4 regions of the Bacillus spongicola genome follow, and region 1 is predicted to be linked to each of the others. Evidence: riboswitches for the same ligand, from Rfam matches in the RefSeq annotation. Region 1 holds a riboswitch; each other region holds the start of a gene.

What was found. A riboswitch is a leader RNA that binds a small molecule or an ion and turns the genes downstream of it on or off. The one in region 1 is predicted to bind cyclic di-GMP.
Region 2: it holds a riboswitch for cyclic di-GMP, as region 1 does, so the genes downstream of both, U8D43_RS10765 (hypothetical protein) here and U8D43_RS21065 (HAMP domain-containing protein) in region 1, are expected to answer to the same signal.
Region 3: it holds a riboswitch for cyclic di-GMP, as region 1 does, so the genes downstream of both, U8D43_RS09685 (glycoside hydrolase family 191 protein) here and U8D43_RS21065 (HAMP domain-containing protein) in region 1, are expected to answer to the same signal.
Region 4: it holds a riboswitch for cyclic di-GMP, as region 1 does, so the genes downstream of both, U8D43_RS10805 (anti-repressor SinI family protein) here and U8D43_RS21065 (HAMP domain-containing protein) in region 1, are expected to answer to the same signal.

What each region holds. Positions count from the first base shown of each region.
Region 1 is NZ_JAYKTS010000022.1:36,341-41,288, reverse strand. It holds gene ychF (redox-regulated ATPase YchF) at 1-559, shown strand, start outside; gene rpsF (30S ribosomal protein S6) at 845-1,132, shown strand; gene ssb (single-stranded DNA-binding protein) at 1,204-1,725, shown strand; gene rpsR (30S ribosomal protein S18) at 1,773-2,009, shown strand; cyclic di-GMP riboswitch class I at 2,344-2,426, shown strand; partial or broken gene U8D43_RS21065 (HAMP domain-containing protein) at 2,536-3,600, shown strand; gene U8D43_RS21060 (methyl-accepting chemotaxis protein) at 3,595-4,545, shown strand.
Region 2 is NZ_JAYKTS010000013.1:91,440-96,387, reverse strand. It holds gene U8D43_RS10770 (efflux RND transporter periplasmic adaptor subunit) at 1-1,307, opposite strand, end outside; gene U8D43_RS10765 (hypothetical protein) at 1,320-1,982, opposite strand; cyclic di-GMP riboswitch class I at 2,265-2,350, opposite strand; gene U8D43_RS10760 (hypothetical protein) at 2,554-3,051, shown strand; gene U8D43_RS10755 (hypothetical protein) at 3,371-3,532, shown strand; gene U8D43_RS10750 (hypothetical protein) at 3,868-4,620, shown strand.
Region 3 is NZ_JAYKTS010000011.1:105,913-110,860, reverse strand. It holds gene U8D43_RS09695 (nucleotidyltransferase family protein) at 1-91, opposite strand, end outside; gene U8D43_RS09690 (endo alpha-1,4 polygalactosaminidase) at 414-1,076, opposite strand; gene U8D43_RS09685 (glycoside hydrolase family 191 protein) at 1,107-2,024, opposite strand; cyclic di-GMP riboswitch class I at 2,062-2,153, opposite strand; gene U8D43_RS09680 (YebC/PmpR family DNA-binding transcriptional regulator) at 2,448-3,167, opposite strand; partial or broken gene U8D43_RS09675 (SulP family inorganic anion transporter) at 3,420-3,964, opposite strand; gene U8D43_RS09670 (hypothetical protein) at 4,022-4,159, opposite strand; gene U8D43_RS09665 (M4 family metallopeptidase) at 4,522-4,948, opposite strand, start outside.
Region 4 is NZ_JAYKTS010000013.1:100,714-105,661, forward strand. It holds gene U8D43_RS10780 (DEAD/DEAH box helicase) at 1-465, shown strand, start outside; gene U8D43_RS10785 (hypothetical protein) at 848-1,036, opposite strand; gene U8D43_RS10790 (single-stranded DNA-binding protein) at 1,051-1,425, opposite strand; gene U8D43_RS10795 (YwpF family protein) at 1,819-2,256, shown strand; gene U8D43_RS10800 (helix-turn-helix domain-containing protein) at 2,358-2,678, shown strand; gene U8D43_RS10805 (anti-repressor SinI family protein) at 2,690-2,845, opposite strand; cyclic di-GMP riboswitch class I at 2,875-2,967, opposite strand; gene U8D43_RS10810 (helix-turn-helix domain-containing protein) at 3,889-4,218, shown strand; gene srtD (class D sortase, LPxTATN-specific) at 4,220-4,837, shown strand; gene U8D43_RS10820 (hypothetical protein) at 4,844-4,948, opposite strand, start outside.

The DNA.
Region 1 (4,948 bases):
TGAATTCACTGAGGAACAAATGAAAACAGCCAAAGGCTTGCATCTACTAACAATTAAGCCTGTTCTATATGTAGCTAATGTAAGCGAAGATGACATCGCTGACCCATCTGACAATGAGTACGTTCAAAAAGTACGTGCATTTGCTGCAGAAGACAATGCAGAGGTAATTGTTGTATGTGCTAAAATCGAATCTGAAATTGCTGAACTTGATGACGATGAAAAAGCAATGTTTCTTTCAGAGTTAGGAATTGAAGAATCTGGTTTAGATCAACTAATTAGTGCAACATACTCTTTATTAGGCTTAGCAACTTATTTTACTGCAGGTGTACAAGAAGTTCGTGCCTGGACGTTCCGTCATGGAATGAAAGCTCCACAATGTGCAGGAGTAATTCATACGGATTTTGAACGCGGGTTTATTCGTGCAGAAACGGTTTCTTATGACGATCTAGTCCATAATGGGTCTATGACTGCTGCGAAGGAAGCTGGAAAAGTTCGATTAGAAGGAAAAGAATATATCGTAAAAGATGGAGATGTTATTCACTTCCGTTTTAACGTATAAGAAAAAGGTGGCATTTGCCACCTTTTTCTTATGAGGAATTATTGAGAGGTTCCTGCCATGATCCAGCTACAGTGGGTCTGAGGCTCGGGACAAGTGCCAGCCCACTGCGTGAAGCAGGCTTCCCTACGTGTACTGTCATTGTCCTGCCGCCTCAGGCCGACCCACTTCCGCTTTTCTTGTTGCATTACTATTTTCTGTGTGGTATAATTTTTTACTGTGAGTAATAATTTTATTGCTCCTTGCCCTATTGAAGGGCCGCATAGTCCATAAGGAGGTGACTTAAAGATGAGAAAGTATGAATTCATGTACATTATCCGTCCAACTGTTGATGACGAGGCGAAAAAAGCTGTAGTTGAGCGTTTTTCTAACGTTTTGACATCTAATGGAGCGGAAATCATCGAGTCTAAAGATTGGGGTAAACGTCGTTTAGCTTACGAGATTAACGATTTCCGTGATGGTTTCTACCAACTGGTTACTGTTAAATCTGGATCAGAAGCGGTTAACGAATTTGACCGTCTTGCTAAGATCAGCGATGACATTATCCGTCATATCGTAATCAAAGAAGAAGAATAATTCAACCATATTTAATATTAATAGATTTTTTAATGTTTCACGTGAAACATTAATGAAAGGGGTTGATTCTGATGATGAATCGAGTCGTTTTAGTAGGTCGGTTAACGAAGGATCCAGAATTACGCTATACTCCAAGTGGAGCAGCAGTCGCTACATTTACTTTGGCGGTAAACCGTTCTTTCACGAACCAAGCAGGTCAACGTGAGGCAGATTTTATTAACTGTGTCGTTTGGCGTAAGCCAGCAGAAAACGTAGCTAATTTCTTGAAAAAAGGAAGTTTAGCTGGTGTAGATGGACGTGTTCAAACTCGTAATTATGAAGGACAAGATGGCAAACGTGTTTATGTTACGGAGATTGTAGCTGAAAGCGTTCAGTTTCTTGAACCAAAAAATGCGGGTGGAAATACTGAGCAACGTGGAGGAAGTAATTCTTCTTATGGTGGCGGTAGACAAGAAAATCCATTTAAACAGAATCAGAATCAGAATCAACAACCAGACCGCAACAACAATCAAAGCTATACACGCGTAGATGAAGATCCGTTTGCAAATGATGGTCAACCGATTGATATTTCAGATGACGATCTTCCATTCTAAGTTTATGATAGTTGATTGATTTCTAAAAAGTAAAGGAGGTTATTCACATGGCAGGAGCTCGCAGAGGCGGACGTAAGCGTCGTAAGGTGTGTTATTTCACAGCTAATGGAATTATTCACATCGATTATAAAGACGTAGATCTTCTAAAGAAATTTATCTCTGAACGTGGAAAAATTCTTCCACGTCGTGTAACTGGTACGAATGCTAAGTATCAACGTAGACTTACTCGCGCAATTAAACGTGCGCGTACAATGGCACTTTTACCATACGTAACTGGTGAATAAGTATTATTTTAAAAGAGTAGCGAATTCAGTCGCTACTCTTTTTTGTGTTTTTTTATAAGGCTGTTTTCACAAATTTTGTGCATTTTTGTGTCAATATTTAAGCTATGATATAGCTTTGTTTTGAACATCATTTCATTTAATATGTTGTAAATCATCTGTGAGATGGAAGTTTTATTAGAAAATCGAATGAAATAGCCACATGTCTACGGAAAAATATCTTTTAAAAAATATCAATATATATCCTGCAAACTGCAATTTCGTAATAAAGTAGTCATAATTTCTATCAAATTCTACCAAAATTATTTGTGATTTATGATAAAATTGACCTAATACAAATTACATAAGGCAAACTACTTGAAAAGGTGGGACGCAAAGCTACGAGTCTAAAGGTAAACCTATGATCGTCGGGCTGCTATTTTTATAAAAGTAGTGGCTATCTCTTGATCGAGATGGCTTTTTTGAAAGTAAAATGGCTTTTTGTTTAGTTCTAGCAACCTAGTGTTTCACTTAAGGAAGGGGAAAAAATGTGTTTAAATCAATAAAAATAAAATTAATAGCACTTATTTCGTTAGTATTTATTGTAGCAATCGGAGCAATTATCACTTTTGCGGGGTGGCAAACAAAGGTGAAAACGGAGAAAAATGCGGTACAGCAAGCAGAAACTCTTGTAGGGCAGCTTAGTCAAAACATCCAGCTGTTTCTGAAGCAGTATGAACATGGATTAGATCAGTTTGTTTATACGGATACTGTGAAAGCGTTTGCTCAAATTCAAGCAGATGAGAACGTCCGAGGAAATTCTTATGTTGAAGAATTGGCTAAGATTAATGGCGATTTTGAAAACTACTTAGATTTATATGAAGAAGCGCTTCATATCTACGTTGTGACACCAAATAATAAAATAAATAGCGTACCTAAAGTAAATATGAGTGAAGATCAAACTAAATCTGCTTGGTATGTTAATGCAGAGAAAGCAAAAATTCGAGTGGTTTGGGGTGAGCCTTATTACCATGAGAAAAAACAAGAATATATTTTGACCGCTTCAAAAGCGATAACAGTGAATGGAAATGTTGTTGGAGTTGTTGGAATAGATATTAGTCTATCCAAGCTTACAGAAAAAATATCAGCCACGGACATTGGATTTCAAGGGTTTCCTTTTATGCTTTCAGAAACGGGCATTGCTATTATTCATCCTACCAGTCAGGGAGAAGATTTAACTACTCACTCTTTTATCCAAAATCTGTATAAGTCTGAAGGGTTAGCTGGGAAAATGAATTACACACTTGAAGGAGACCAGAAATTAATGGTGTTTGATACGATTCCAGGAACCGGTTGGAAAGTAGGAGCTTCCTATTCAATGGAGGACTTGAAAGCTGTAGCTGATGAAATAGTTCAGTCTATTCTCTGGATTTCGTTAGTCACTTTGGTTGGGTCAATTGGAATCGTCGTACTTGTGTCTCGAACCTTAACAAAGCCTCTCACCCGCTTGAAGAATTCTGTTAACCAGGTAGCGTCGGGAGATTTAACCGAAAGAGTCTTGGTGAAATCAAAGGATGAAATCGGTCTTCTTTCTTCTAGTTTTAATCATATGGTAGACAATATGGAAGAGGTATTGCAACTTGTTAATACATCTGTAAATGATGTGAGAAATTCAGCTGAAAATTTAAGTGGGATATCAGAGGAAACGAATGCCTCTAGTGAGGAAATGGCTCAAGCGGTCATTGAAATTGCAGCAGGGGCATCTAAGTCTGCTGAAGACGCTGAGCTGACCAATCAGCAATCCCTTCGATTAAGCGAGCAAATTAATGAGCTCTCATTGAAGGCACGTAATATGTCCTTGGTTGCAGCAAACGCAGAAAAAACGAATCAAATAGGGAGGGAGCAAATGAATATGCTTCAAGATTCCTATCACTCTTCACAAAATTTGATTGGAGATATGTTTGGTGTTATTAAAGAGTTAGCTGAGAAAGTGACATCTATTGAGCATGTCATTAAAACCATTACAGACATCTCTACACAGACCAACTTGTTAGCTCTAAACGCTAGTATTGAAGCAGCACGAGCAGGTGAACATGGGAAAGGATTTGCTGTTGTAGCGGATGAAGTCAGAAAGCTTGCAGAACAAACCGTTGCAGCAACGGAAGAGGTGAAAATTACGATATCACAAATACAAAAAGGCTCAAACTTAGCTGTAACGAAAATGGATGATACGAAAGAGATTTTTGAGGAACAATTCGGAGTTGTAGAAGGAACTAATCAAGTTTTTGAAAAAATATCGTCATTTATTTTGGAAATTGAAGCGTCTGTTTTGCAAATGGATAGTGAAATTGAACAAGTAGCAGAACAAAAAAGTGAAGTAATAGCTATCGTTCAAACGATGGCCGCTCTTGCAGAAGAGACAGCAGCATCTTGTGAACAAATGAGTGCTTCTACAACAGAACAAGTAAAAGCGATTGGAACTGTTACTTCTTCAGCCGAAGATTTAACTGAATTGAGCCAACTGTTAAAGAAAGCGATTGAGCGGTTTAAATTACAGTAGGGCTGGAAAAAAGTGAATTGGTTCCTTTCGTATGCTTTGTTGCTCTTGTTACAAAGATAAAACAGGCAGTAAGGTTTTCTTGATTGATTTCCTGCTTTTCATCTAGAAATGAAGAGTTTTTCAATAGGAAAGGCTGTTATCGCAAAGATTGTGGCTTTTTGAATTAGTCCCTATTTCGTGATGAAAAGAGATTGTAGTCATACAAGTCGAAGGTTTTATTCTTATTTGAAAATCCACAATCCTTGTATAAAGCTATTCTTCTTTCAATCTTACCTTAATCATGATAGTTTAAAGAGGGTGTCAACTGACATCCTTTTCTATTTATAGAAAACCATCTAAGTGACTTGAAGCCTAGAGGATTCAGGTCTAAAATGGAAACATATTGATTAGAAAGAGAGTGGTT
Region 2 (4,948 bases), on a different contig from region 1:
AGAATATTCTTCATGATTAAATATCGATTCATCTCTTTCAGTTCCTTCACCTTTACTTGTGAGGGATGAAGGGGGGTGATGATGGGCGATTGATCCCCGGCTATAGCTTTTTTGTTTGGGAGGAAGAGGTCGCCTTTTTCGATACCGTCTTTTACTTCCATTAGGTTGTTGACTTCGAGACCTTTTGTGACGTGTATTTTCATCGTGGAGCCATTTGGACGGATGCCCCAGACGAAATAGTCTAGTCCGTTCATTTCGACACTTTTCTTCGGAAGGACGTTGACGTCGGTTGCTTCAGCGGTGATGATGTCGACGCTGACATGATAGCCAGGCCAAAGGGTTTCCGCTTCTTCAACAGGGATTTCTACGTCTTCATCAGTCTCCGTATCCTCGTCAGCATCAAGATCTTCAGATTCCCCGTCACTATCAGAGAATTCATTCACTTCCTCTTCTTCCGGTGTCAGCAGAATGGAGTAAGGGTAGCGACTTTCGGTCATGGAGTCCGGTTCTTGAGCTGGATAGGTTTCAATTTCACTGACCGCCCCGTCGAAAGATTCCTTAAGGACGAGAGAGGTGACAACTGTTTTCATGGCTGGCTTCACGGTAGCGGTTTCGGCTTCTGAAAGTGTACCGGTAATCATCGTGCTATCGGATTTTATGGTGATAAAAGGGTTGTCCAATGAGTAGGAGATCTCTCCTACAATGCCAGCTACTTTGCTTTCAACCGTTCCACCGGATTGTTCATTTTTCAAATCAATCAGTTCATCTTTATACTTCAATGACTGTGCCTCAAGTAAGTCGAGCTTCACTTCCGCAGCGGCGATGTCAGCATCGAGGCTGTACTCGATTTGAAGCTTACTTGCTTTTTCTTCGCTATGATCTTCTTCCCCCGTGGAGTTGAAGCTTGGTAGTGAGCGCGAGGTAGATTTTAAATTAGAAATATATGTTTTAACACTTTTAATTTCAACATCTACTACGTCTTTTTGACGCTCTACTTCTGCCACCTCTTCGTCTAGTTCATCCGAATCGTAAGCGAAAAGTGGTGTGCCGACCTCGATTGTGTCGCCTTCTTCGACGAAAATCTCAGAGAACGAGCGATTTTCGTCAATAGTTACATAGAATTCATCCAATGGGACGACAACCCCCTCCGACTTTAGCACATCGCGCAAAGTGGAAGTACCCACATAATCCCAATCGGCAATGTAACTTATTTTCGGAATGGATGAGAGATTCCGTTGAATGAAAAAGACATTCAGGGTGATCAATAAAATGCTAAATAATAAGAGTAGGTTCTTTTTTTTCATCATGGTCACAGCCTTTTACAATATACTCGTAAAGTCGATGTATTCTAATAGTGTGGATGCACCCCAAAATAACAGGTGAATGAAACAAATATAAAATAGGAGTAGGGCAGGTCTTCGTTCCGTGAGCAGGGATAATCCACGGAATTGCAAGTAGATGGCCCATCCTTTAAATAACGAAATTGCCCCGGCGAAATAGATAATTGCTTTTAGATTTGTTATTTCTTCCGCGATTACACCGAGTGAAAAGGGAGAATAATACCATTCCACATTTAAGGTGAACACCAGAACTAAATACATCACACGTTCAATTAAAAGTGGGAGAAACGAAATCATTCCGACAATAAATAGTTTGTGAAAGCTCTCTTCCGAAATGCTCCAAAAAAAGATCGTCGGCAAGAATAGATAGAAGAGTGAGAAGAAGATTCCTGCTAGTAAACTACCGAGTAAAAAATATACATGTTGGGCGGTTAGTTCACCTAAGGTGTTGGTGACAATATGCGGAGCTAAAATATTTGTTCCTATTCCAAAGCTTGCATTCACAGTGAAAATGAGTCCGCTAAAAAGAATAAGTAGGAACATCTTCGCCCAAGGCCATTTGATCGCCTCCACCATCCCTAATTGATAAAAAGAAGTAGACGGCTGGCGCAGATTTTTCCAAAAGTTAAATTTAAATTTCATGTATGTTATCCTCCAATGAGCAGAATCCTCTCTTTATTCTACAGCATTCGCAGGTGACTTTTCCATAAAATGTAGAAATAACTCAAAATAATAAAAGCATCGGAAATTTCCGATGCTCAACGGGCTTCAATCATTATAAAATGTATGGTAAGTAAGTAACACCGATAATAAATAAAGTGGTAATAACAAAGATACTAATGTACATCACTCGAGTATTCCTTGATTTTCTTACTTTAATTTCTTCAGGTGTATAAAATTTCAAGTCTCTCATCCTCCTTGGATTTCGATAGCTGGCTAGCATAGTCTAAAAGACCTTAGCTCCTTAAGCTTTGCGCCATTACCTTTAAGCAATTCTGCCATTTTCGTTCCACCTACCTATTTTAACTACGAAATTATGAAAATAAAATAGGTAAATAGTAATTTGTTGAAAAACGTCGAATACTATTCCTGGAAATAGATAGAATATTTGGTATGAAGTAATTGTAAAATAAAGGGTTACGTTTTGAGTGGTAAAATGGTACTATTATAGTTGTGAAGTAGGTACATAATTACTAAGGATAAGGAGGATTGAATGACCAAGTTTTTTATTTGCATTGAATCAAACCAGAAACCGATAAAAATCAGTAAACAGTCCAGCTACAGGATTATGGTTGACGGTAGGTTAAATTCAGATGGTTCCATCACGATTCATTCTCACTCCAGCTTGGCTTTAGCTTTACAAAGCACACTTCTCTGTTCGCTGCCTTCAAAGAATCTACCATCACATCCCACCACTATGCTAATACTCCCAGTTACCGAAGGAAGTACAAAAGTCAGCGTCTGGTCTAGTAATCTCGCGGAACCGTTGATGATCATTCATATTTCTGAGATGAAAGTCACAGTCGAGCCGCATCCTTCTTTAACGAAACGTATCAATCAAGAGCTTGCCTACAGACTAGTCGCTTCCTTCCTTGTCAGACAAAATAAGCAACAAGCTACCTACCTGATTAACCCTCAATCTAGCAGAAGAAGAAGGGAAAAAAACTCACAACTTAAGTCATTAAGTAGAAAATTGCCAGAAGATCAATAAATTGTCATGAATATTAGTAGTTATTTGTAAATTAATAAGGCTGTTTTCGTAAAGATTGTCGCTTTTCGAATTAGCTATCATTTCGTGATGAAGAATGACTTCGGGCATCTTTTCACATCATTTTTAACCCGAAATGAGGTAAGAAAAGAGTGTCTCCATCTTTTTTGTATGCTAAAACAACAAAGTATGCGAGAAGAGCCTTTATAAAAAAACAATTGTAGATAATTGTAATTTAATTGTATAATATAAAAATCGAAGAGGTTTTTTACTGAGCCAAAATGGATATAGAGTAGTAGAATAATAATTAGGAGGGTTAGTTTTGCGTTCTTCAATGATAGACGATCAAAATAAACTAAAATATCTTTTAACAAAAGCGATGGATGAAGGAAATAATGGCAATATGGATACAGCAAAAATGATGGACTGGCTTAAACGTGAACTTGTAAGCACAACCCAATATCAAGAAGAAAAAGCGATATAGCTTTTTTGAATATAGATATAGAAAAAAGAACTTTTTCAACTGCTGATAGGGTTCTTTTTTGGATTTTCTTCTTCTTTCATAAGTATTTCTCTAGCGCGAAGTAGAAAAATCGAGTGATGTCACGAATTAATTCGCACTATTACATCGCACTAAAATATTGGGAAATCCTGCCGGCAAGAATCTCCAAAAAATCTTGGCTTAGTATAGGAAAGTACGTCTCCGTGTATTCTAATAGAAAAGCTGTTTTCGCCCCCTAAAAGGAATGTTCCATTGGCTCGGAAGTGCGATAACAACAATGTGTACGAAAAGATCCAATAAGAAAGAAGGGATGCTCTGTGAACCATTTTTATCAAAAACAACCACAAGTTAAAGACCCGATGAACAACGTTACGGAGAAGGTTGAGCGGTTCGAAGTCGCCTATAATCAAATTCATGATGAACTCGAGAAGTTGTCGACGAATAAGGATGCACATGGATTTGTTGACCTTCTCTATGATACAAAGCATCGATATGCGTCGATTCGCCATTATTTTGAGGATCTTAAAAGCTATGCGCGTTTACGAAATGCCCTCGTGCATGAGAAAACGAAACGAGATTATTATATCGCAGACCCGCACGAAGAGGTCGTCACACGAATTGAGGAAATTGCTGCATTCTTGCAGTCGCCACCGAACGCCACTCAACTTGCTTCGTCTCCGGTAAAGCTCTATGATACAGACGAGTTGGTAACCGATGTGCTAACAGATATGCTTCAACACTCCTTTTCACAATTTCCGGTTTATCAGGACGGGAAATTTTCCTTTTTGATGACCGAGCGAGCGATCGTCAATTATGTAGCGGAGCAGTTAACGGACCAATCGGTTCACTTTAGAGACGAGAAGGTGACCGTTTTGAAAAAGTATGAACCTCAAAGCGTCGTCAAATTTGTTTCAGATAAGGTTAATGTGATCGATATTGAAACGATTTTTGAAGATAAGCAGAAAAAAAAGCAGAAGCTTGAGGCGATTATCGTCACGGAAAATGGGAAGAAGAGTGAAGCACCGTTAGGGATCATTACTTCATGGGATTTATTGAAGTTGGAAGACTGATAGTCAATACGCCTTCGATCATATGAACGAAGGCGTATTGACTATCAGTTTATAGACGGTGCATAGGGAAGTAAGAAATGATGGTGCAGAACGTCTGATAATTACCGATCATTTCGTACGGTGCTGCAATGGAGTGTCCTGTTTTTTACATGTAAACAACTATTAAAATAACCTCGCCTACTGCAACAATCAATCGAGATTGAGCAACAAAACTACCCCAAATCGAGCGGAAAACATGTATCTCCACTAGAAATGTTCATACAAGGAAAAAGTGATACACAAAACTTAAAAAGTCGTACATATTCACGGCCTGTTGCCCTTGTTGCGA
Region 3 (4,948 bases), on a different contig from region 1:
CTGGTTTAAATTGTTTTTGAACATTTTCTTTCGCTGTTGGATTAATAATATAACCCTCAGCATTCAGTCCCATTTTAGTTGGTAATTCCATATATGCTTATCACCTCAATAAAAATTATCTATTTCTTTATACAAGTCTTTGCACACATTATTTATCATTGTTAGCTATTATTCAAGAACCTGGACCGATTAAAAATTAAAAACATCCCGCCAATAGTTCAACAGGATGTTTGTTCAAGCTTTATTCCAAATTATCAATCTTTATTTCCAAACTATACTTATTTGGATAACTAGTGGTTGAAGCCTATAAAATGAATGGAAAATTCATTTTATAGGCTTCTGGTTTAAAAGGATTCAAAAAGTTCCCTGTCGTCTATCTATATCGCAATGTCTAAATAGCGAAAAAAACAGCTTTACCATTTCATAAATCTATTATGATCATGGTAGTGGGTGAAACCAAGATCATCTGAATATTGTTGGGTTGCTTCCTCTTTTAACGAGATTGTGAAGACAGAGATTTGATGAATAGAACGTAATTCAATTAGTTGATTTACAGTAGTTTGGGACCATGAACTCCGTTGAATTTTATTTTTCTCAAAAAAAGCCCATAAGACCCCGTCGATATAGGGGACCGTTTTGGTTGAAAGAACATCAAATGCACCATTTTGGATGAGCACCTTATCCTTCTTGATATTATTGATAAAGGAAACAAGCGCATCTTCCTGATTTGTTCTCGCTTCATCCGTAAATTCCTGTTCAAGATTTCCGATAGAGTCTAGAAGTATGCCGTCAAACCCTTTTTGATGAATCTGAGTGTCTACTTCTTGTTTCATTATTTCTTGATAATGTCGTGAAGTAAGATCCATTAAATACGCATCCCAGCTATACGTTACCTTTTCTCCATTTCTCCAAATAAAATCATCTTCCTCAAACTGCGCTAACAGAGAAGAATTCCAGCCTCCGACTTCTGTTGTACTGATGTATCCAATTACCTTGGTTCCAGCCGATTGAATATGTTCTACTTGTTCCTTGGAATAATGATACGGATCCACTATGACTAAATCAAAGTTCTTCATATCTTGCAAAATCCACTCTTTGGGAGCTCCTTAGTATACTTGGTACTCTCTAATTTGCGCCAAACCATTTTCTGAAGAAATAGTTGGAGATGTGGCAAAATCATTCCAAGTAAATTCATCAAAACTTTCGGGTTCATAGTAATGAACAAATCCTTTTTCCTCAGCAAATGCTTTACTCCATTCTCCTTCTGAAAAGGAGACCGTAAACACCTCAAGCGGATATTCTTGCTTCATTTCTCTTAATGTCTGAATGGTATTTTGGGCCCATTCGTCATTTGCAATCACATTTTGATCAAAATTCTCCCACAAGATTCCATCGACATATGGGGCTGTCGCTTCTTTCAATGTGTCAAATCCCCAATTCTGTAATAAAGGGAGTTGAGGATACTTTTCCTTTACCGTTTTCAAAAACGAAACCATACCTGCTCTTTGTGCTTCTAACACATCAGGCTGGTCCAAAAATTCATTGTCGATATCTCCAACCGTATCAAGAAAAATTCCATCAAATCCTTTTTGTATGATTTGATTGTTAATCTCTTGCTGCAATAACTCTTGATAATGAGGGGACGATATATCCATTAAATATGAGTTCCACTCAGGATAAAATACTCTTTTGTCGACTTCATAATAGAAATCATCCTGGTGAAGCTGATTCATAAACTCAATATTCCATTCATCCGCTTCCATTGTATTAATATATCCGAGCACCATCGTACCACTGTCTTTCAATTGTTGGATTTGATCAACAGTAAACTCATGAGGCTCAACAATCACTAAATCATAATCCTTCATATTTTCGAGAATCTCATCTGTGGGGGTATTATAGTAAATTTGGTAGGTATTAATCTGCGAAAAAGGACTTTCTAATTCCGCACGAACCGGAGAATAAGCAAGAGGTGAAAGCAAAGTATACACTAAAAAACAAAACAAAATAACGACTCTCTTCATAAAAAATCCCTCCATCTACGAAATGAGGGATGGGAGGTTTCGCAGATTGGCGATCGGTATGAGTTTAGCACTCATCGACGACCCATATCTTTGCGTCCCTGCCTTTCGACAAGTTTGCCCATCACCATCTATTTAACTACCTTCAGCATACGGGAGTAGGTCGAAATACGCAATAATTTTTGACTGTTTAGAAATATCTTCTCCTATCATAACTACAGTCTCTCTAAACCCTATGAGGCGATATTCCTCAGGTTTAGAATTGATACAATAAATCCCCCAAAGTCGATTGCTTACGAGATTTATGGACTAATTCCAAAAGCAACAACCTTTGCGGAAGCTGCCTTTTACTAGAATACAACCCAATCCTAAATAGGTTATAAAAAAACAGACCTCTTGTTGAAAGACAAGGTCTGCTTTCTTAACTTATTCTCCTAGATCGACGTTATGATACACTTGTTGTACATCCTCAAGATCCTCGATCGCATCAATCATTTTCTCAAATTGCTCTTGAGCGTCTGCATCAAGAGTAACGTCATTTTGGGCTAGCATCGTTAGCTCAGCTACGGTAAATTCGGTTACACCATTATTTTTCATGGCAGCTTGCACAGCATGAAATTGATCCGGTTCGGCGTAAATGATGACAGCTTCCTCTTCTTCAATAATGTCACGAGCGTCTACATCCCCGTCCATTAATATTTCAAGTACATCATCTGCTGTTTTAGCCTCCAGGCCGATAACAGCAGTAGCATCAAACATATAGGCAACCGAACCACTTACCCCCATATTTCCACCATTTTTACCAAAAGCAGCACGGACATCTGATGCTGTACGATTCACATTATTTGTAAGAGCGTCAACGATGACCATTGATCCGTTCGGTCCAAAGCCTTCATAACGAAGGGTATCATAACTTTCCTCTGAACCACCCTTTGCTTTTTCGATTGCACGGTCGATAATGGCTTTGGGTACACTGTATGTTTTGGCACGTTCTAGAACTACTTTGAGTGCTTGATTCGATTCTGGATCAGGTTCTCCTTGCTTGGCTGCAACATAGATTTCTCTTCCGAATTTTGCGTATATACGACTTGTATTCGCATCCTTTGACGCTTTTTTCTCTTTAATATTATTCCATTTACGGCCCATATTGCTCCACTCGCTTTCAACTTTATCTTACTATCACTCATACGTGACTTTTCTTCTTCATTCTCTTGGTTTTAGACTAAAGTAAACACCATACTTTGGAAAGGAACTCTCGCTTTACTCTACATTATTATACAACAATTACACGCTTGTTTAGAAGATTTATCACTAAAAGAATCACTTCTCACCTTATTCAAATGTCTCTCTAATTTTTTCAAGAAGTAGAGCTGTCGTCATTCACGATTGAATCGACCTTTACTGAACCGCTTTAGATGACTTTTTCACAAAATCGAATACATAGGTCAAGACGACACCAACCGCAACAGCCACCATCAAATCAACAACTACTGTTAAAACCATCGTTGTCGCTATGACGATCACTTCATCTAGCAAAAGGGTTCTTCCTTTTTTAACCGTCTCCCAATCAAACATCGTAAAGTCCGTATAGATAAGTATCCCCGCTAAAACAGCTTGTGGAACAAAGGCAATAAGTCCACCGGTTCCAACTAGACTCAAAACTAAAAATACGCTATGGAAACAGGCTGATAAAGCCGTTTTCCCTCCACTTTGTAAATTGACAATTGAGCGAACTGTTGCGCCGGCACCTGCCAGCCCCCCAAAAGACCACTCATCACATTACCAATTAGCTCCTTATTGCTGTTATGCTTAGGCTTAGTTCCTGTTTCTTTATCCATTACCACTGAGGTTAGAAGTGATTCGATGCCAAGTACAGCAATCGCTAAAGCGAATGGAATGAGACTCACCATTATTCCTGAATCAAGAATGGGTATTTGTATCATTGGCAATGAATTCGGTAGCTTCCCGATAAATTCAATGTCTATTAACCAACCGACTTCTTATAAGGCAACCGCAAAAAGACTAGCGCCTATTAATGGAACAAGACTAGCTGGAATTCCTTTAATTCGTTTTTTAGCTAGAAGAATGACTAGAATCGTCGTGCCAACAAGAATTGCTCCAGATTGCAAATACTTCATTTGACCTGGTGTTCCACCGAATAATGCGGCAAAAAAAAGAGTGTCCACTAGCCGAAAAGCGACTAAATGGACAGCCCATACCAATGAACATATATAGTTGATGCTAGCACAGCGATAAACAGGTAGTAATTACTCTTCGTTTTATGAGCCTATCCTCACAAAATTATCTTTTTTAAAAGGCTCTTTTCGTATACAATGTTGCTCTTGACACAAAGAAAAAACAGGTAGTAGGGTTTTTTCGATTGATTTTTTCTTCTTTATCTAGAAATGAAGAATTTTTCATTAGGAAAAGAGCACGAAATCATACAAGTCAAGGGATTCCTTTTTATTCGAAAAGCCACAATCTTTGCGAAAACAGCCTTCTAAAAAACTCCAACACTATCCCAAGCTGTTGCGACTGAATTGGCTGTACTCGAATCATACAAATCTTGTGCCGATTGGATAAGTGCTTGACGAGCATCTGAAAATTGACTATTAGGTGTTAAATAGACGGTAAGTGCACGGTAATAAATCTTTTCAGCCTTCGCTTTACCGATAGAATTGATTGTATTATAGGCAGCTTTATTCGGAATGCCACTATTAATATGAACTCCGCCCCAATCGCCTTCACGAGTATTCGGTAAGTTTTGAAAGTTATTCATATGCGCAGGCTGATTGTACTGCGTCGGATTTGACATACTTCGAAGTGCATCTCCTGAGATTCCCGGAGTATATACGTCCTCTCCCATCAACCAATCCTCTGAATCTAGGAAATAACCGAACACATCAGAAAAAGATTCGTTTAATGCC
Region 4 (4,948 bases), on a different contig from region 1:
GGTGAAGCCTGTCTGATTTTCACGCAATACATTTCCATGGGTGAAATGATACAAACGCTACTGAAAGAACAATTCGACATCGATGTGCCGTTCCTCAACGGCTCGATGCCAAAACAAAAACGAGATCAACTCGTCGAAGATTTCCAAAGCGGAAAGTATCCCGTCTTCCTGCTCTCCCTAAAAGCGGGCGGAACCGGTCTCAACTTAACCGCTGCCAATCACGTCATTCACTATGATCGCTGGTGGAATCCGGCAGTCGAAAACCAAGCAACCGACCGAGCCTACCGAATCGGCCAAAACCGCTTCGTTCACGTGCACAAGCTCATCACATCCGGTACTCTCGAAGAAAAAATCGACATGATGCTCGAGAAAAAACAAGCACTCAACGACGACATCATCCAAAGCGATTCCTGGATTACCGAGCTATCTGATCATGATTTAAAAGACTTACTTACATTGAAATAAGCATTAGTTTGGAAGGCTTCCCGTTTACGGGGAGCCTTTAATAATGGCTCTTTTCGTATCCTTTGTTGCTATTGGCACAAAGAAAAAACAGGCAGTAAGGTTTTTTCGACTGATTTCTTACCTTTTATCTAGAAATGGAGAATTTTTCATGAGGAAAAGAGCACGAAGTCATACAAATCATGGAATATATTCCTATTCGAAAAGCCACAATCTTTGCGAAAACAGCCTCAATAATCAATCGAATTCTTAGCATCTAATAAAATGTTTTCTCAATAAATATCCACAAAAAAAGAGCCGGTTGGGGAGCCGGCTCAACGGGGAGTTTGACGAGGGTTAAAACGAGGTAGATGTTTTTCTCTCTATTACGAGGGCATAGAGGAAGTTAAGAGGACAGTTGATTTTCTTTTACGACTGGAGTCAATGGTAGAGTTGAGTATGCTGTGAGTGTATTTTTCTCGAGGATGGACACTTTTTCTTGGAGTTGGACTATTTCCGAGCGTGCTTGACCTAGTTTGAGAATTAGCTCACCAACAAGTAGTTCTATTTTTTTCAATTCGTTTTGATTGCTCACTGATGCGGTCCTCCTTATGGTAAAATAGCTTCTGCTGGTGTAAAATGGGTATTTTCTGCCGTTTGTTGCGTTTTTTGGCCTAAAAATTTAACACTTTCGCCGAATACTTCGGTCATGTAAATTCGTTTGCCTTCGGTGTTTTCGTAGTATCTCGTTTGAATTTTTCCGATAATACCGACCACCGATCCTTTCACACAATAGACGGCGGTGTTTTCTGCCGTTTTGTTCCAGAGCGTACATAGAACAAAATCCGTTTCAAATTCACCTGCAGCGTTCCGGTAGTGGCGATTCACAGCTAATGTCACATTTAATACCGATTTACCGTCACGGGTTTGCTTTAGGACTGGATCTTTTGTCAGTCGACCGACCAGTGTTACTTGATTAATCATTCTCTCCCTCCCTTCTAACCACATTGTATCGAGAAGGTGGGTGCACGTAAAATGGATGATTCCTTCCTTCCTTTTTAAAATTACATCATTAACTACCGAATTCAGCTAGGGGAATTCAATAGTTTTCATTCATTTTCTAGTAAAATTTCAGCAAACCAACAAATTTAAAATTTTTTCAGATGTGTGTTCCAGATTTTACTATGATATAATTTTTATTAGAAGGCTCTATTCTTCTTAATTGTTGCTTTAAGAAGAAATTCTGTATGAAAATCGTTCATTTTTTAAAATCCACCCTTCAGATCATACGAAAAGAGGACCCGTAGTATAGTGATGTCAAGGAAACTGAGCAAATGCGAAAGCAGCCGATTAGAATGATGTCCAAGGAGGAATTCGATGAAAACGTTTAAAATTATTACCTTTCAAATTATAGATCAAGAGGAAATTGTGACGATTGATATCGAAGATGGGCTAATTATTAATAAAGAAGATCTGAAAGGCACGTGGCTCGTTGAAGCCTTTGCCTCTCGTCAATATTACGATTACTTTCGAGAAATTCAACAAACCACCGATGATACAGAAATTCGTGTCGTCATTACTCACCCTCAGAACGACTATGCTTCCTTCTTTATACATATTCGCGGAATTAAGCAGCTTGATGGGAAGATTAGTGTGTTGATGGAAGGTCATCTTAAAAAAATACCAAAAGACTACTCCGAATTACTTCTAAATGAACTGATTGAGCAAGGTCTTGAAGGTGCTCCCTTAATTGAAACCTTTCGAAAAAAAATCAAACTAAAACCAAAACTAACGTCTAATTCAAGTGGACAATAGTAATAATCCTATAAATGTTTTCACGAGAACTTGTTCTCTATAGCTAACATATGTTACTTTATTAATAAATGTAGTTTACTACTTATCACGAGGTGTCGATTATGATTGGAGAACGTGTAAAACAATTGCGACTGGAGAGAAAAATGTCGATGACTGAGCTAGCCGATCGAGCTGGCGTCGCAAAATCTTATTTAAGTGCGCTTGAGCGTAATTTACAGCAGAATCCTTCTGTTCAATTTTTAGAAAAAATTTCGTCTGCACTTCATGTCTCCATTGAGTCAATATTATTTGATTCAAAACAAACCAATGCACTCGATCCAGATTGGGTAGATATTGCTCAAGAAGCTATTTCTTCTGGTATCACAAAAGAGCAATTCAAAGAATTTATCGAATTTAATAAATGGCGAAATGAACAAAAATAAAGTCTTGCAGATTATGCAAGACTTTTTGTAATATTTCGACTCATTTCATTTGATGTGGGTATTTTCTTTGTTTTCAAAAATTCTCTTATCTCATTTTTTGAAATTCCACTTTCTAGAGCTTCTTTCACTAGTTGGATCCACTCCAGATCCAGTTCAATTTTCCCCATTATTCTTCCCCCTAAAATACTGATGTATTTCAGGCAACCCAGCCATCATAGCTTATTTTGTTATAAGCAGTAGATCTGTGGCTTTGCGTCCTCATCTTTAAATGAGTTTGCCTTTAAACTGATGTAGTTATTTGCTATATTCCTCATTATACAGACGTGTCCTCCCATTTTTTGTAACAATTTGTCTATCGAATCTTTATTTTCAGAATTTTTTATCACCAATATTTGCTATATAGTGACATTTTCCCTCCTTCCATAGGTGAAATTCTTCATAATTCCATAGTCTGTAGCTAATTTTGTCGAGTATTACAAACTTTTTTTCATCTGCTTTCGGTACGCTTCTAATTTTTTTGTAGCTGGGATGTAACTTGATTGCTTTTCTAAGGAGCTATTCGCGTTAAAGAAAGGACTATTCGTGAGGTTTTGACCGCAAGTAGGGCAGTGCCAGTCACCAAACTCTGTCGCACTGAAGGAAGGACGATAACAACGTGAACACATTTTTTTATACATTACATGCACCCCATCATTTTAATATTTTCTTATACTGCCAATTTTTCCTTGTTGATTCTGGGCTAGGTGTACCTTTATTTCTAACTGGCTCACTAAATTCTCCATTTCACTCTTGATTACCATCAAAAACAGACGAAATGATAGCCGAAACAAAGTACTATCATCGATGATAAACTGATACGAAAAGCAACAAAGTTTATGAATTGAGCCTTACAAAAGAATTGTTAACAAGAGCTAGATAAGAAAATATTAGGCTAAGGCTGTTCGAGGGAGGATGAGCTTATCCTATATATTTGTTTCTTGTACTGGATAGATAATTCGAGCTATGCATTTAGTAACAGGAAAAATGTCACTCGTTTGTTCTTTTTAATGAATTATAATTCTATTATAAAGTACAAACAGAGAGAATAAAAGGCATTTTTTCTATATAACGAACATTTTTTTCTTTTCTTTCAAAAACAAACTAAAATCCCCTTTTAATCGCCTCTTTTGTTCTATATAATGAACGTATAATGATATAAAGGAGTTATTTTATGATTGGAGAAAAAATCAGAGAAATAAGAGAAGAGCGAGGAATCTCCATCAATGAGCTATCATTAAATGCAAACGTTTCTAAATCCTATATTAGTTCGATTGAGAGAGGACTTCAAAAAAACCCTTCGCTAAAGATCCTTAAACAAATAGCTGATGCGCTAAGGATACCAATCGATGAATTCATAAAAACAGAAGAAGTTCATGAGGGAAATTATTTAGACAAAGTGTGGTTATCTTTGCTTTCTGATGCTGTTAGGAGTGGATTAACAAAGAGAGAATTTATGCAGTTTACTAGATTAATGCGCTATAAAAGAGAGGAGAAAGCTTAACATGTTGCGATGGAGTGGTCTTGTTCTCTGTTTTCTTGGAGCATGTTTCTTTCTTTATGCCCTGTTTTCTATTTTATCGCAACATCAACAAACGAATGCCGCACTTGAAGAAGCTAAACATTCCTTATCGAAGGCTGAGTTCTCGTCTAAAACGAAACAGCTTGCGGATGAAGAGAACCCCATTCCTAGATACCAGTTTACTCAAGGGGCTATCGTGGGCCTTCTAAAACTTCCTGTTTTAAACAAAGAACTTCCAATCGTTGAGGGAACCGATGAAATCGATTTAGAAAAAGGTGTTGGACATTTATCCTCAACTAAATTGCCCGGACAACAAGATAATATTTTTTTAGCGGGACATCGTGATACGGTTTTTAAAGGTTTAGGCAAATTATCGATAGGAGATACATTATTGGTAGAAATGACGAGCGGAACATTCGAGTATGTGATTATAGAGACGTTCATTGTTAAGGAAGATGACCTCAGTGTCACGTTGCCAACTAGTCCAAATGAAATGCTCACTTTATCTACCTGCTACCCTTTTGCAGCTCTGTCTTCCACGAAAGAGCGCTATATTATTCGAGCAGAAAAAAAAACTAAGGCGAGGAATTCCCCGCCTTAGTTGCTGCTATTCGTCTTTACGATCTTCGTCTTCCATATCTTTCGGGTCTTCCAGAATTTCTTCTTCTGGCGTATTTTTGTCTTGAGCTGGATCTAAGTCCATTCCGTCTTC